DNA from 3 places in the Mycobacterium sp. smrl_JER01 genome. Region 2 is predicted to be linked to each of the others. Evidence: riboswitches for the same ligand, from Rfam matches in the RefSeq annotation. Region 2 holds a riboswitch; each other region holds the start of a gene.
The links. Region 2 has a riboswitch for cobalamin ahead of ACNUDN_RS10060 (FecCD family ABC transporter permease). Riboswitches for the same ligand answer to the same signal wherever they lie in the genome.
Positions count from the first base shown of each region.

Region 1 (4,706 bases), 2.1 Mb from region 2:
AGCCCCTGCTCATTGGCCACCCTGCGGGCCAACTCCCGGTGCTCGGCGAGCGGACTGATCGCGGGCACCAGCACCACCTGACCGGAGTCGGCGAGGATCGCCGCGACGTGCGCCAGCCTGCGCTGATTCTCGGCCCGGTCGGCCATCGAGAAGCCCAGGTCGGCGTTGAGGCCGTGCCTCAAGTTGTCACCGTCGAGAACGTAAGCGGGAACTCCCTTTTCGAGCAGCTTCTGCTCGACCAGCATCGCCACCGAGGACTTACCCGAGCCCGACAGCCCGGTGAACCACACGGTCCGCCCCTTGGTCAGCCGGTCCTCGGACTTGCACAGCGATTCGTGGCGCACCGTGTTCGGGCTGGAGGTCCGTGCCGAGACGAACGGCAGGATCATCCCCGCGGCGACCGTGCCGTTGGTGTTCGGGTCGATCAGGATGAAGGACCCGGTCGCCGCGTTACGGCCGTACTCGTCGAGCAGCAACGGCACCTGACTGCGCAGCGAAACCCGGCCCAGCTCATTGATTTTCAGCGCTGTCGCGGTCTTGTCCCGGTGCAGGGTGTTGACGTCGAGGCGGTAGTCCAGGCCGGTGACCTTCACCCGTGTGGTCCGGGTGGTGTGCTTGATGACGTAGTCGCGGCCGGGTTCGAGCGCCGACCCGTCGGCCATCCAGCAGACGGTGGCATCGAAGTCCTGGTCGACCCGGGGCTGATTGTTCGGCCGGGCGATCATGTCACCGCGCGAGATGTCGATGTCGTCGGCCAGGCTGATCGACACCGCCATCGGCGGGAACGCCTCGGAGACAGGACCGCCGGGCCCCTCGATCTCGGTGATGCGGGAGGTGATGCCGGTGGGCAGGACCACGACCTCGTCACCCGGGCGCATCACGCCGCTGGCGACCGTACCGGCATAACTGCGATGGTCGGCGTGTTCGCGGGTCTGCGGCCGGATCACATACTGCACCGGGAACCGGACGTCGACGAGGTTGCGGTCGCCGGCGATGTAGACCTCTTCGAGGTGGGCGAGCAACGAGGGTCCCTCGTACCACGGAGTGGCGGCGGACTTGGACACCACGTTGTCGCCGTTGAGGGCCGACAGCGGGATCGTCGTGACGTCGTGGACGTCCAGGCGCGCGGCGAAATCGTGGAAATCGTCGCGGATCTTCTCGAACTGCTCTCGGTCCCAGTCGATGAGGTCCATCTTGTTGACCGCGAGGACGATGTGCTGGATACCGAGCAGCGAAGCCAGGAACGCATGACGCCGTGACTGCTCGAGCAGACCGTGCCGGGCATCGACCAACACGATGGCCAGCTGCGCGGTCGAGGTGCCGGTGACCATGTTGCGCGTGTACTGGATGTGGCCGGGCGTGTCGGCGATGATGAATTTCCGCTTGGCGGTTGCGAAGTAGCGGTAGGCCACGTCGATGGTGATGCCCTGTTCCCGTTCGGCCCGCAGACCGTCGGTGACCAACGCCAGGTCGGTGTAGTCGTGCCCGCGCTCCTTGGAGGTGCGCTCGACCGCGGCGAGCTGGTCTTCCATCACCGCCTTGGAGTCGAAGAGCAGGCGCCCGATCAGCGTGGACTTGCCGTCGTCGACCGAGCCCGCGGTCGCGATGCGCAGCAATGTGGTCATCAGAAATACCCCTCACGTTTGCGGTCTTCCATGCCCGCCTCGGAGATCCGATCGTCGGCGCGGGTGGCGCCACGCTCGGTCAGCCGCGAGATCGCGGTCTCGGCGATGACCTCTGACACCGTCGCCGCGGTGGACTCCACACAACCGGTGCACGTCACATCGCCCACGGTGCGGAACCGGACCGTCTTCTCGATGATCGGCTCCTCCTTGCGCGGCTGCAGGAACTTGTGCACCGCCAACAACATGCCGTCCCGCTCGAAGACCTTGCGCTGATGCGCGTAATAGATCGACGGCAGCGTGATCTTCTCGGCGCCGATGTAGGACCAGATGTCGAACTCGGTCCAGTTCGACAGCGGGAATGCACGGATGTGCTCGCCCTTGCGGTGCCTGCCGTTGTAGAGGTTCCACAATTCGGGCCGCTGGTTCTTCGGGTCCCACTGCCCGAACTCGTCGCGGAAGCTGAACACCCGCTCCTTGGCCCGGGCCTTCTCCTCGTCGCGCCGGGCACCGCCGAACGCCGCGTCGAACTTGTTCTCCCGGATCGCCCTCAGCAGGGTGAACGTCTGCATGGGGTTGCGCGAGGGAATGGTCTCGACCACCCGGCCGGCGTCGATGTCGTCCTGCACCTTGGCCACCACCAGGCGCACCCCGGACTCGGCGACGAGTTCATCGCGGGCCTGCAGCACCTCTTCGAAGTTGTGGCCGGTGTCGACGTGCATCACCGGGAAGGGCAGCCGTCCCGGCCGGAACGCCTTGATGGCCAGGTGCAGCATCACGATGGAGTCCTTACCGCCGGAGAACAGCAGTACGGGCCGCTCGAACTCCGCAGCCACCTCCCTGATGATGTGGATCGCCTCGGCCTCCAGCGCACGGAGGTGACTCAGCTCGTATCGCCCCGCATTCTGCGTGAGCTCATCGGTCGCGGTCATCATTCCTCGTAAAGTTGGTAGATTTGACCATATTTATGGTCATAACCCGAAATGGTGCCCGACGACTGACCCAACTGTCAACGTTCGGTGTTAGATTGCCGTCGTCCGACGCAGGGGAACACCGGTGTGAATCCGGGGCTGTCCCGCAACTGTGACCCGATGCGCGCACGCGCGACGGGGAGCCAGATCGCCTGCGCGGATTTTCGAACCCCCACGAGGATGGACGTACAAAGTGAATATTCTTCCCGGCTCGAATTCTGTCTCGCACGGCCATCGCAGGGTCGATCGGCGACGGTTTCTGCTCGGCGCGGGCGGTGTCGGACTGCTTGCCCTCGGCGCTCCCCTGCTGTCGGCCGGCTGCGGCACCGTCGCACCCGCCGGGCACCCGACCTCGGACGCGCCGCGGCGCGGCGGCACCCTGCGCACGGTGTTCGCAGGCACCTCGGCAAGCGCCGACGTCCTCGATCCGCATGTCGCGCCCCACTCGGCGGGCGGCGCACTGTCCAAGAACGTCTGGGACCACCTGGTCGAGTACAACAACGACCTCACGCTGCGTTACCGGCTGGCGGAATCGCTGGAACCGAACGTCGACGGCACCGAATGGCGGCTGCATGTCCGGCGGGGTGTGGAGTTCAGCGACGGCAGCCCGCTGACGGCGCGCGACGTGATGTGGAGTCTGGAACGGATGCTCGATGCCGACAAGCCATCGGCCGGCGACCTGTCCATGGTGGACCTGCCGGCCACCAGGACCGACGGCGAGCACTCGGTGGTCGTCGCGATGAACGAGCCGCTCGCCGACTTCGGATCCGTACTCGCCGGCTGGTACGTCTACGTGATCAAGGAAGGCACCGACGATTTCGACGCGACGACGCTGCCCGTCGGCACCGGCCCGTTCGCCCTGGAGTCGTGGTCACCGGGTGACCGGACCCGGCTGGTCCGCAACGACCGGCACTGGGACGGTGCACCGAATCTCGACGCCGTCGAGATCCTGCAGATCGCCGCGACCGAGCCACGTCTGAACGCCTTCCTGTCCGGTGAGGCCGACGTCGTCTACGAACTGGCGCCGATGCAGGGCAACGCGCTGCGCGAGCAACCCGACGTCTATCTCGTCACGCCTCCGGCCGGTGTGATGTCGGCTTTCCAGATGCGGGTCGACACACCACCATTCGATGACCCCCGGGTGCGTGAGGCGATGCGGTTGTCCGTCGACCGCCAGGCGATGGTGGATTCGGTGTTCTACGGTTTCGCCGAACAGGGCAACGACCTCTACGGCAAGGGGGCTCCGTTCTACCACGACGGGCTGCCGCAACGCTCCTATGATCCGGACCGGGCGCGCACCCTGCTACGTGAAGCCGGGCACGAGAATCTGACCGTCACCCTGCACACCGCAGACGTCAGCCCGGGCCAGCTGGAATCGGCCACCCTGTTCGCCGAGCAGGCCAAGAGGTCGGGGATCACCGTCGAACTGCAGACCGAACCCGGCGACATCTATTTCTCGCAGATCTCGGGCAACCGCCCGTTCACGCAAACAGGCTGGTGGAACTACAGTTTGGACTACTTCTACGGTCAGGCGCTGACCTCAGAGGCACCCGACAACGGCACCGGCTGGAAGAACCCCGGCTGGGACCGGACGTTCCAGCAGGCGCGCGCCACCATGGACGTCGATCGCCGCGCCGAGCTGTATCGCCAACTGCAGGAACAACTCTGGACCGACGGCGGTCACATTCTGCACGCCTTTGCGTTGCAGCCGACAGCGGTGCGAAGTCACGTCCGGGGCATCCGCGACGGCGTCCCCGGAACCGGCGACTGGGCGAACTTCTCCACCAGTTGGGTGTCGGCGTGACCGCCGCGCCGCCCGGGCCTTGAGATGACGCGCTACATCGCCGGGCGGCTGGCCGGGGCGGCGGCTGTCCTGTGCGTGGTGGCCGGCCTGATCTTCTGGCTCTTCGAACTTCTCCCGGGAGACGCTGCGACAGTACTGCTCTCACGCCAGGGTGCGGGGCAGGCCGACCCCGAACAGCTGGCGGTGCTGCGCGCAGAGCTCGGACTCGACCGTCCGGCCATCGTACGGTTCGTCGAGTGGGCCGCCGGACTGCTCCGCGGCGACCTCGGGATGTCACTGCTCTCGCACCGGCCGGTGTCGGAAGTGATG
Region 1 covers NZ_JBLXXK020000001.1:4,235,054-4,239,759, forward strand. Annotated here, with positions in the region: gene cysC (adenylyl-sulfate kinase) at 1-1,625, opposite strand, end outside; partial or broken gene cysD (sulfate adenylyltransferase subunit CysD) at 1,625-2,597, opposite strand; cobalamin riboswitch at 2,625-2,767, shown strand; gene ACNUDN_RS19685 (ABC transporter substrate-binding protein) at 2,787-4,397, shown strand; gene ACNUDN_RS19690 (ABC transporter permease) at 4,422-4,706, shown strand, end outside.
Region 1: it holds a riboswitch for cobalamin, as region 2 does, so the genes downstream of both, ACNUDN_RS19685 (ABC transporter substrate-binding protein) here and ACNUDN_RS10060 (FecCD family ABC transporter permease) in region 2, are expected to answer to the same signal.

Region 2 (4,706 bases):
TGTTGCCGCGGCGGCATTTCACGCCTTGGGCGGTCACAGAGACACCGGTCGGCATCGTGGTTGTGATCGCGGCGGTCTTCACGTGTTGTTGCCGAATTCATAGCGCCGCCGCCCCATCAGGTATAGAAACACGGGTGCGCCGACGAGGCCGGTGATGATGCCCAACGGCATTTCCCGGGGCGCTGCCAGCTCCCGCGACATCACGTCGACCCACACCATGAACAGTGCCCCACCGCAGACCGCGACCGGGAGCATCGCGCGGTGGGTGGCGCCGACAACCATTCGCGCCGCGTGGGGCACGATGAGACCGACAAAGCCGATGCCACCGGATACGGCGACCAGTACGCCGACGAGGACCGCTTGGACCAGAAACAACGTGTTGCGCAACGCCCGGACCGGTACACCGAGAGATGTTGCTGTGTCGGTACCTGCGGAATAGGCATCGAGCCATGAGTGGATGAGTAGCGCAGCAGTGAGTGACACCAGCACCACCGCGGCGGTGAGCGGAACTTTGGCCCAGGTTGCTCCGGCAACGCTGCCGAGTAGCCAGAACATGACGCTTTCGGCGGCGTGGGGATCACCGGCTGTGAAGACGAGCAGCGACGAGAGCGCCATGAACGCCGAGGAAAGCACCACGCCGGACAGGATCAAGCGCAGTGCCGTGAGACTGCCTTGGGCGCGTGCCACCGCGTAGACGGTGAGCGTTGCGATCAAAGATCCGATGAGCGCAGCGCCCGACAGCGCCCAGATCCCCAGGGATGAGAGCGCGCCGAGGGTGATCACGGCCGTCGCACCCACAGACGCACCTGCTGACACACCGAGTAGATAGGGTTCGGCCAGCGGGTTTCGCACGAGGGCCTGCATGAGGGCGCCGGCCAGCGCCAGACCCGCACCGACCAGCGCTGCCAGGATTGAACGCGGCAGGCGGAGCTCCCAGATGATGGTCTGGTATCCCACATCACTTGTGGCGCCGGTGAATCGGCCGGCGACGGCATCCCAGACATCTCGCAGTGGTATGTCCTCAGCGCCGAAGGCGACCGAAACGACGATGCTCGTCACGGTGAGGGCGGCGAGCACGGTGGTCAGCGCGACAACCGGCGCACGGTGCACAGTGGCTACCGATGCCTGGTCATAGCGGATTGTCTCGCGGACGGTCATTGCCCGGCTGTCTGAGACGGACGCGAGCAGAAGGCGGGGTGCGGCCCGCAAACGGTGATGAACAAGTCTTGCCTCGGTATGTCGGGGTATCTGAACGCGAGATACACGGTGGACACAGCTGAGAGCGGCAGGTAATCGGACTTGGGATCGTCCGCACTCGGCTGGTGGCCGGGGTTTCCGATCACCGATGTCGAGTACGTTTCCCTTACCGTTGCGCGTCAGTCCCGGAGTCTCACCGGGTTCCCTGACACCCGCATTGCACGGATGTAACCGTTCTCAACAACGCAGGCTATCCCATCACCGCCACATTGAGGCCACAGATCAGTGTGGCCCGCGGGTACAGCTACCTAAGGGCGGCCCCGACTCAGCGAAGCTGTACACCGAGATGGTGCGCCGTGGCGTCCACGTGCTGCCCTGCCCACCGTTTCACTGGGCCAATCCCGACGAAGGCATGCTCCTGATCCGACTATCTCGGGCCAGGCCCACCGGAGCAGTCCAGACTGCGGCGCGCACCCTGGATGTTGAACGGACCCCAGCACAAACGGTTGGCTTGCCGTCGATGAATCCCCCCGCGCCACCCGTTGTGTAACCATCGCAACCCTTTGTAATATAAATGATAATCATTTTCAATAGCGGTGGTGCGAAACGACGATGCCCCGCCCACAGATCGCCTGCCCGCCTTCGTTGCCATGTTGCCGAACACCGTCTGATCGCCAACTCGTCGCCTGGCCGCCCTTGAAGGGTCGAGTTTGCATGCGCAACAATAGAACTGAGTTTGGCGTTGCGATCCGCGGGTGTGCCGTTGACGTCGTGGACAATGCGGGCGATGCTCTCCACCACACGCTTGACGTTTACGAGTGCCTGGGACCTATCGCTGGATTGCAGCGAACGTTGCAGTCGAGCCCGACCGGCGGCTGCTGGCCCAGCCGGCCATGACGGCGCTGGCCGCGAGGCCGATACGCGCTATACCGACCACCCATAACATGAGCCGAACTGCCACGCACGAACAGGCCCTTCCTCATCAACTACTCGGACATGTTGCTGCCGCATCACGCAACACCGGCACCGATGGTTCATCTAGCGCCAACCCATAGCCCCGCATCACCGCGATGAACTGCATCGCGTATTGGCAATGAAACGCGGCATTCGGCGGCATCCAGAAGGCCGGCTCCTTATCACCCTTGTCCTGATTCGCCTGCCCCTGCACCGCCAGGAGATTGGCGGGATCATTGGCGAACCGGACACGCAACGATTCCGGCCATGCCCACGCGCCCTGATCCCACGAATAGGCCAACGGCACGATGTGCTCGATCTGCACGGCTGCACCAGTCTTGTTGCCGCGCTGGAAAGCTATCGTCGTACTCGTGTACGGATCATGCAGCACACCGGTGGCCACCGCGCGCGGACAACGACTGATCTCCACATACGTCTTCTCGATCAAATCGCGATCGAGGATGTCGTTCCTGGTGTCGCATTGATTGTGTCCGCCAGGTGCATCGGTGTCATCAGTCCACGCCTCCCCGTACGCCGCACGGCGATAATCCCCATGACGGACACGAACTGGCACCACCGGCACTCCAGCGAGAACATCAACCCCAACGGTCACCGTCGGCTGATCGGCCCCGGCCACCGACGTCGACGGCCCAGCCGACGACATCACCGTTTGCACCGCCACCACAACCGCCAGCGCTGCAGCCGCACCCGACCAAGCCAACCTTGCCCGGGTCATCGGAGCGTTCCTGACATGAACTCAGCTTCTTGCAACGTCCCCGGCAACACGCCGAACCCCCCAAGGAATCGGGTATCGCAACCGTTGCGGCCACCCGCAGCGGTGGTGTCATCGGTCCACGACTCACCGAAAGCCGTTCGGCAATGGTCATTTCCGCGCAATCGGAACGGCACCTCGGCGAGACCGTCAAGCACATCGGCGCCCGGCGCGACGGTCGGGATGTCGGCCTGGGCGATGTAGTGCGACGGCGCCGACGACGTCGAGCCGACCTGGAAGGCGACGATCACCGCCAGCAGCACCACGACGGCCGGCCACCCGGTCTGTCTGCGACTCATGACATGTCCAGGAACTGCACTTTGTCGGCGTCGGTGAACGGCGCCGACAGTGCGGCCATACCCGCGTGGTTCGGGTCCGATTCGAACACCGTCTCGCACAGCTCTCTGGCCGCCAGGATGATCTCCAGGTGCTCGGCCAGCGACAGGAACCGCAGGGTGATAGGGCGCCCGGACTGGTAGTAGCCCAGCACGTCTCCTTCGCTGCGCTCCCGCAGGTCCAGATCGGCCAGCGCGAAGCCGTCCAGCGTTCCGGCGACCGCCTTGAGTCGTTGACCCGCTTTGGACGTGTCCGGCAGTCTGGTGACCAGCAGGCAGAGGCTGGGGTGCACACCCCGGCCGATCCGGCCACGAAGCTGATGCAGCTGGCTGATGCCGAAACGGTCGGCGTCCATCACGACCATCACCGTCGCGTTCGGCACGTCGACACCCACCTCGATGACCGTGGTGCAGACCAGCACATCGATGTCACCCCGGCGGAAGGCGGACATCACCGCGTCCTTCTCGTCCCCGGACAGCCGCCCGTGCATCAGCCCCAGCCGCAGCCCGGCCAGCGGACCCTGCTGCAGGCGGGCGAACATCTCCACCACGGTGACCGGCGGCGGCCCGCCATCGCCGGCATCCTTCTTGGCCTTCTTGGGTTTCGCGGTCTTTCTGCCGTCGGCGGGGGTGTCTTCCTCGTCGATGCGAGACGCCACCACATAGGCCTGCCGTCCGGCCGCGACCTCCTCGGCGATGCGGGCCCAGGCCCGGTCCAGCCATGCCGGTTTCTCGCTGGCGAAGATGGCGTTGGTGGTGATGGGCTGTCGACCCCGGGGCAGTTCCCGCAGGGTCGACGTCTCGAGATCACCGTAGTAGGTCAGGGCCACCGTTCTGGGGATAGGCGTGGCCGTCATCACCAACAGGTGCGGTGTGATCCCGTCAGGTGCCTTGGCGCGCAGACGATCTCGCTGCTCCACACCGAACCGGTGCTGCTCGTCGACGACCACCATGCCGAGGTTGTGGAACTGTACGGCGTCCTGGAGCAAGGCGTGGGTGCCGATGACGATGCCCGCCTGCCCGGAGGCGACTTCCCTACGTGCGTCGCGCTTCTGCTGCGCGGTCATCGATCCGGTCAGCAGCGTCACCCGGGTGGCGTTGTCGGCCCCGCCCAGTTCGCCTGCCTCGGCCAGCGGGCCGAGCATGGCACGAATTGACAGGGCGTGTTGAGCGGCCAGCACTTCGGTCGGGGCGAGTAGCGCGCACTGGTAGCCCGCGTCGATCATCTGCAACATCGCCAGCAGCGACACGATCGTCTTCCCCGAGCCGACCTCACCCTGCAGCATGCGGTTCATCGGCCGGGTGCCTCCGATCTCGGCCGACACCACCTGGAGCACGTCGCGCTGCCCCGCGGTGAGCTCGAACGGCAGCTGCGCCATCATCGCGGCCGTCAAACCGCCGTCGCGGCGCTTCGCCGGCGGACCCGAGGCGCTGAGCTCGCCGTGCCG
Region 2 covers NZ_JBLXXK020000001.1:2,133,391-2,138,096, reverse strand. Annotated here, with positions in the region: gene ACNUDN_RS10065 (ABC transporter ATP-binding protein) at 1-55, opposite strand, end outside; gene ACNUDN_RS10060 (FecCD family ABC transporter permease) at 79-1,158, opposite strand; cobalamin riboswitch at 1,268-1,448, opposite strand; gene ACNUDN_RS10055 (HNH endonuclease family protein) at 2,180-2,887, opposite strand; gene ACNUDN_RS10050 (hypothetical protein) at 2,884-3,222, opposite strand; gene recG (ATP-dependent DNA helicase RecG) at 3,219-4,706, opposite strand, start outside.

Region 3 (4,706 bases), 3.1 Mb from region 2:
CCCCGCCGGGCTCCAGGTGGGGCCCACCGCGGAATCCGATGGCGATCGGCAGCGAGCCAAGCACGATGAAGACGGCAGGCCCCAGTAGGGCGAGGGTGAACAGCCGAACCTGCACCCGGGCCACTACCAGAGTCGCCACCGCCACTGTGACCAGGACCAGCGGCGCACCGGTGCGCGGCGGCAGAACCATCGCGCACAGCAGCAAGCCCCCGAACAACCAGACTTTTTCGGCAGCTGGATCGGTCGACCACCGATTCTGCGCCGCACTGAGGTCGAGCGGATTCACGTGGGCGACTCAGTCGCCGACATGCGTCCCGTCTGCCGACCCACCCGTAGGTGCGCCGTCCGCCTGACCGCCCCCCACCGTGGCGGTGAGCGCCTCGGTACGTCCACGCTTGCGTCCGGCGTACCAGCCGACCGCGCTGCCCAGGACGATGCCGCCCAGGCCCGCCTGCAGTGCGAACAGACCGGACTCGACCTCACCGGGGAGCTCGCCGACCAGTGGCGAGAACCACGGCTGGTAGTCCTCGTGGATTTCGGTGATCACTTCTTCGGCCTGGCCGTCGGCACCGCCGAACTCTGCCTCGGAATCGGCGGCATACCCGTACAACAGCGATCCGACCGCGATGGCACCTGCGATGGCGAGCAATACGACGGCCATCACGATGACAGAACGTCGGCCCGATTCTGGGTTTTCGTTACGCGGAACCATCTGCTAGACCCCCGTCCGATCGCTGCTGGGCACCTCGTCGGCGGCGCTGGCCGGAACATCCTTGCGCTTCAGGAAGCCCAGGTTCAGCAGTTCCGAGGACGCAACCTGGATCAGCACCCGGACGATGACGACCGTGATGAGGCCTTCGACGATGGCCAGCGGCACCTGGGTGACCGCGAAGACACCCATGAACTCGGCGAGACTTTCGACGAACCCGCCCTCGACGGAGGGGAACGCCAGCGCCAATTGAATGCTGGTGACGACGTAGGTGACCAGGTCGGCGACGAAGGCCAACGCGAACACCGACGGCAGGATTCCGATCCCGGCCTTGCGGAGGGCGACGAAAACCGCGAAGCCGGCCCATGGCCCGGCGATCGCCATCGAGAAGGCGTTGGCTCCGAGCGTGGTGATTCCGCCGTGCGCGAGCAGCAGCGCCTGGAACAGCAAGACGATCGTGCCCAGAAACGCCATCACCGGTGGCCTGAATATCGCTGTGCCGAGTCCGGTTCCGGTGGGATGGGAACTCGACCCCGTCACCGACGGCAGCTTGATTGCGGACATGACGAACGAGAACGCGCCGACCGCGGCCAACAGCGGGCCTGCTGACGGCTGCCGCCTGACCGTCAGGACCACCTGTCTGGCCCCGTGGACGACGAACGGCGCCGCGACGATGGTCCACGCCACGGCGTGCGCCGGTGGGAGGAACCCCTCTGCAATGTGCATGATCTACTCGTTGAGCCTTTCTGCCCCGCACCTCGAGGGCATTCGATGTGGTCGCTGCGGCCGGTCTCCTGGCTCATGGGTTCACCGGACCACACAGAGTGGCCCGGAGTGCCGGCGTCCACCTTCCCACCCGCGCGAAAGCGCAGGCAGTGGCTACTTCGGTCACCGACTTCCCATTCACAGTGGCGAGGGCCGCCCCGGTCTCACACCGGGTTCCCGTACACCGCAGCAAAGGGAGCGTACCTCCTGGGCGGCTTCGGGTCGTGCTCAGTTCGGGATCAGGTCGAACGTCTGCCTGGCGATCGACATCAGCCAGGCCGCGGCGGTCTGACTGCGGAACTCCGGCCAGTTGGACTGCAGGCTGACCACCCACGGCTGGCCCGAGCGGTCGACGGCGTACCAGCTGAACGTCAGATCACCGGGTAGGTTGCCCGCCTTGGCGCCGATGTAGGGCCATTCGGCACGATCGAGATCGATCCCGGGCAGAAACGACAGGATGTCCTTGACCGGGGCCGCCTCGCCGACCGCGCCCTGCTGCAGTGCGGCGTGCAACCGGCAGATGTCGGCCGCGCTGCCATACCACTCTGCGCCGATGTCGGATGCCGGCATGTGGGCGCGTTTCGGATCCGGTTCGTAGGGGCGGGAATTGGTCTGTTGAAGCAGCTGCGCGCGACCCTCCCGGGTGGCCTGCTTCCACTGCTCACGAATGTCGGGGGTGCCCCAGCCGACAGAGAACAGTTCGTGCATCGTGGGGAACGGGGTCATGCTGGCCGGGTCGTGATGGCCGGCGTCGGCCAGGGCCCGCTCGATCGCTCCCGGTCCGAGCCGTTCGATCAGCAGGTCGGTGGCCATGTTGTCGCTGGCCGAGATCATCTGCTGTGCGGCGTCGCGCACGGAAACCGTTGCGCCGGGCGCGAGTTCGTCGAACCCCGAGGAGCCCACGGCCTTGGCCGCCGCGGTGATCGTCAGGGTGTCGCTCCACTCCAGCGTGTTCGCCTTGACCGCTTCGGCAACCGCGAACAACACGTAGAGCTTGAAGATCGATGCCAGCGGCAGCGACATGTCGGTGTTGGTGCCCGCGACCTTGACGCACCGGCCGTCGGTCACCTTGGCGACCTGATAGGAGTACCGCGCACCCGATTGGGTCAGCTGTTCGTCGATGTCGGACCAGGTGTCGATGCTGGGCGCGACGAGTTGCACGTCGAACCGGTCGACCATGCCGGCATCGTCGGTCCGCAGGTCGATGGTCTGGGCCACGCCATAGGAGTTGGTGATGGCGAGTTTCGCATGGCCCGCGCCGATGTCGACTCCGGTGACGGTGAAGGGGCGGTCCCACCACATCCGGTCCATCGTCACCCCGGCATGCTCGGCGACCTCGGGGGCCGCCAGGGTACGCACCCCGACCTCACCGATCGGCCAGTCGCTGTTGAGCATGTCCATGGTCTGCTTGGCCCGCAGACCCTGGGGCGTGTTGAGCTGGATGGGCACGCCGTAGGCGGCGTCGGCCGGCGCCGGTCGTGTGGCGGCACATCCGCAGGCCAGGGACACGACGCAGAGCAGTGCGATCACACAGCTGGCCACCCTGCGCCGGGCCCGGCCTGCCTCAGGCCTTGGTGTCAGTCCCCGCAACGTCGAGTACAACCTCGAATTCGAGCAGTGACGCGCCTTTGGCCACCGGGTTGGCGCGCTCACCTGCGTGTGCCTCGATCGCCGGGCCGCTGGCCCAGGCCTGGAATGCTTCTTCGGACTCCCACTGGGTGACGACGAAGTAGCGGTCCTCACCCTTCACCGGACGCAGCAGCTGAAAGCCCAGGAAACCGGGCTGGTTGTCGACGGCGTGGGCGCGGTGGGCGAACCGTTTCTCCAGTTCCGGACCGGCATCCGGCGGGACTTCGATCGCGTTGATCTTCACCACGGGCGTGTTGGTGGACATGGCGATCAGGCTACCGCGCCGGGTCGGCATGATGGCCTGATGGACTTCCTCACCGCTCGGGGTGGCAGCGGGCGGCCGCTGGTCCTGGTGCACGGGTTGATGGGCCGGGGCAGCACCTGGTCGAGGCAGCTGCCGTGGCTGACCAGGTGGGGGCGGGTCTACACCTATGATGCGCCGTGGCATCGGGGACGGGACGTCGCTGATGTGCATCCGATCTGTACCGAGCGGTTCGTCGACGACCTCGCAGATGCGGTCGCTCAGCTTGGTGAGCCCGCGGTTCTGGTGGGCCATTCGATGGGGGCGCTGCACTCCTGGTGCCTGGCAGCGGCACGGCCCGCGCTGGTTGCGGCGGTGGTGGTCGAGGACATGGCCCCCGACTTCCGGGGCCGGACCACCGGTCCGTGGGAACCGTGGGTGCATGCGCTTCCGGTCGAGTTCGGCTCGGCTGAGCAGGTGTTCGCCGAGTTCGGGCCGGTCGCGGGCCGGTACTTTCTGGAGGCGTTCGACCGGACGGCGACCGGCTGGCGCCTGCACGGTCATCCCGACAAGTGGATCGAGATCGCCGCCGAGTGGGGCACCCGTGATTACTGGGAGCAGTGGCGGGCGGTGTCGGTGCCGACGTTGCTGCTGGAGGCCGACGGTTCGGTCGCGCCGGAAGGGCAGATGCGAGCGATGGCCGACATGGCCCCCGGATCGACCTATCTGCGCGTGCCCGGCGCCGGCCATCTCATCCACGACGACGCGCCGAGGAAATACCGGGACGCGGTCGAAGCGTTTCTAACGTCGTTCGCTGGATGCACCTGACGAGGGCCAGTTGGGGTGTTCCTCGAACCGGGTGCGGATGGCGTCGACGTCGTGTCGCACCCGGTATGAGTCGCGGTCGTCGAACAGTGGGCCGGTCATCGGGGCCGCCCACCTGAACTGGTCGAGGCGCACGCGCAGCGTGCCGGACCGGTGGGCCGCCCAACCGAGGACACCGGCCACGGCGAACGGGGCGAGAAGGATCAGGAAGGCAGATACGATGCTCATGGCAGCAATGGTGCGTTCAGGCAATATCCGGCCAACAGTGGCAGAAGAGACAACTCTCGCTAAGATGCTGCCATGACGATAAAGACGGTCGCTGCGCTGGTGCTGGACAACCTCGCGGTGTTCGAGTTCGGCGTCATCTGCGAGGTCTTCGGCATCGACCGCTCCGCCGACGGCGTGCCCAACTTCGACTTCAAGGTCTGCGGGCCGCAGCCGGGTCTACCGTTGCGGACCTCAGTCGGCGCGACGATCACGCCGGATCACGGACTCGCCGACCTCGCGGGAGCCGATCTGGTGGCCATTCCGGCGATC
Region 3 covers NZ_JBLXXK020000001.1:5,197,188-5,201,893, reverse strand. Annotated here, with positions in the region: gene ACNUDN_RS24460 (CbiQ family ECF transporter T component) at 1-286, opposite strand, end outside; gene ACNUDN_RS24455 (energy-coupling factor ABC transporter substrate-binding protein) at 296-661, opposite strand; gene ACNUDN_RS24450 (energy-coupling factor ABC transporter permease) at 716-1,435, opposite strand; cobalamin riboswitch at 1,477-1,678, opposite strand; gene ACNUDN_RS24445 (serine hydrolase) at 1,703-3,064, opposite strand; gene mhuD (mycobilin-forming heme oxygenase MhuD) at 3,039-3,368, opposite strand; gene ACNUDN_RS24435 (alpha/beta fold hydrolase) at 3,408-4,172, shown strand; gene ACNUDN_RS24430 (hypothetical protein) at 4,146-4,397, opposite strand; gene ACNUDN_RS24425 (GlxA family transcriptional regulator) at 4,470-4,706, shown strand, end outside.
Region 3: it holds a riboswitch for cobalamin, as region 2 does, so the genes downstream of both, ACNUDN_RS24450 (energy-coupling factor ABC transporter permease) here and ACNUDN_RS10060 (FecCD family ABC transporter permease) in region 2, are expected to answer to the same signal.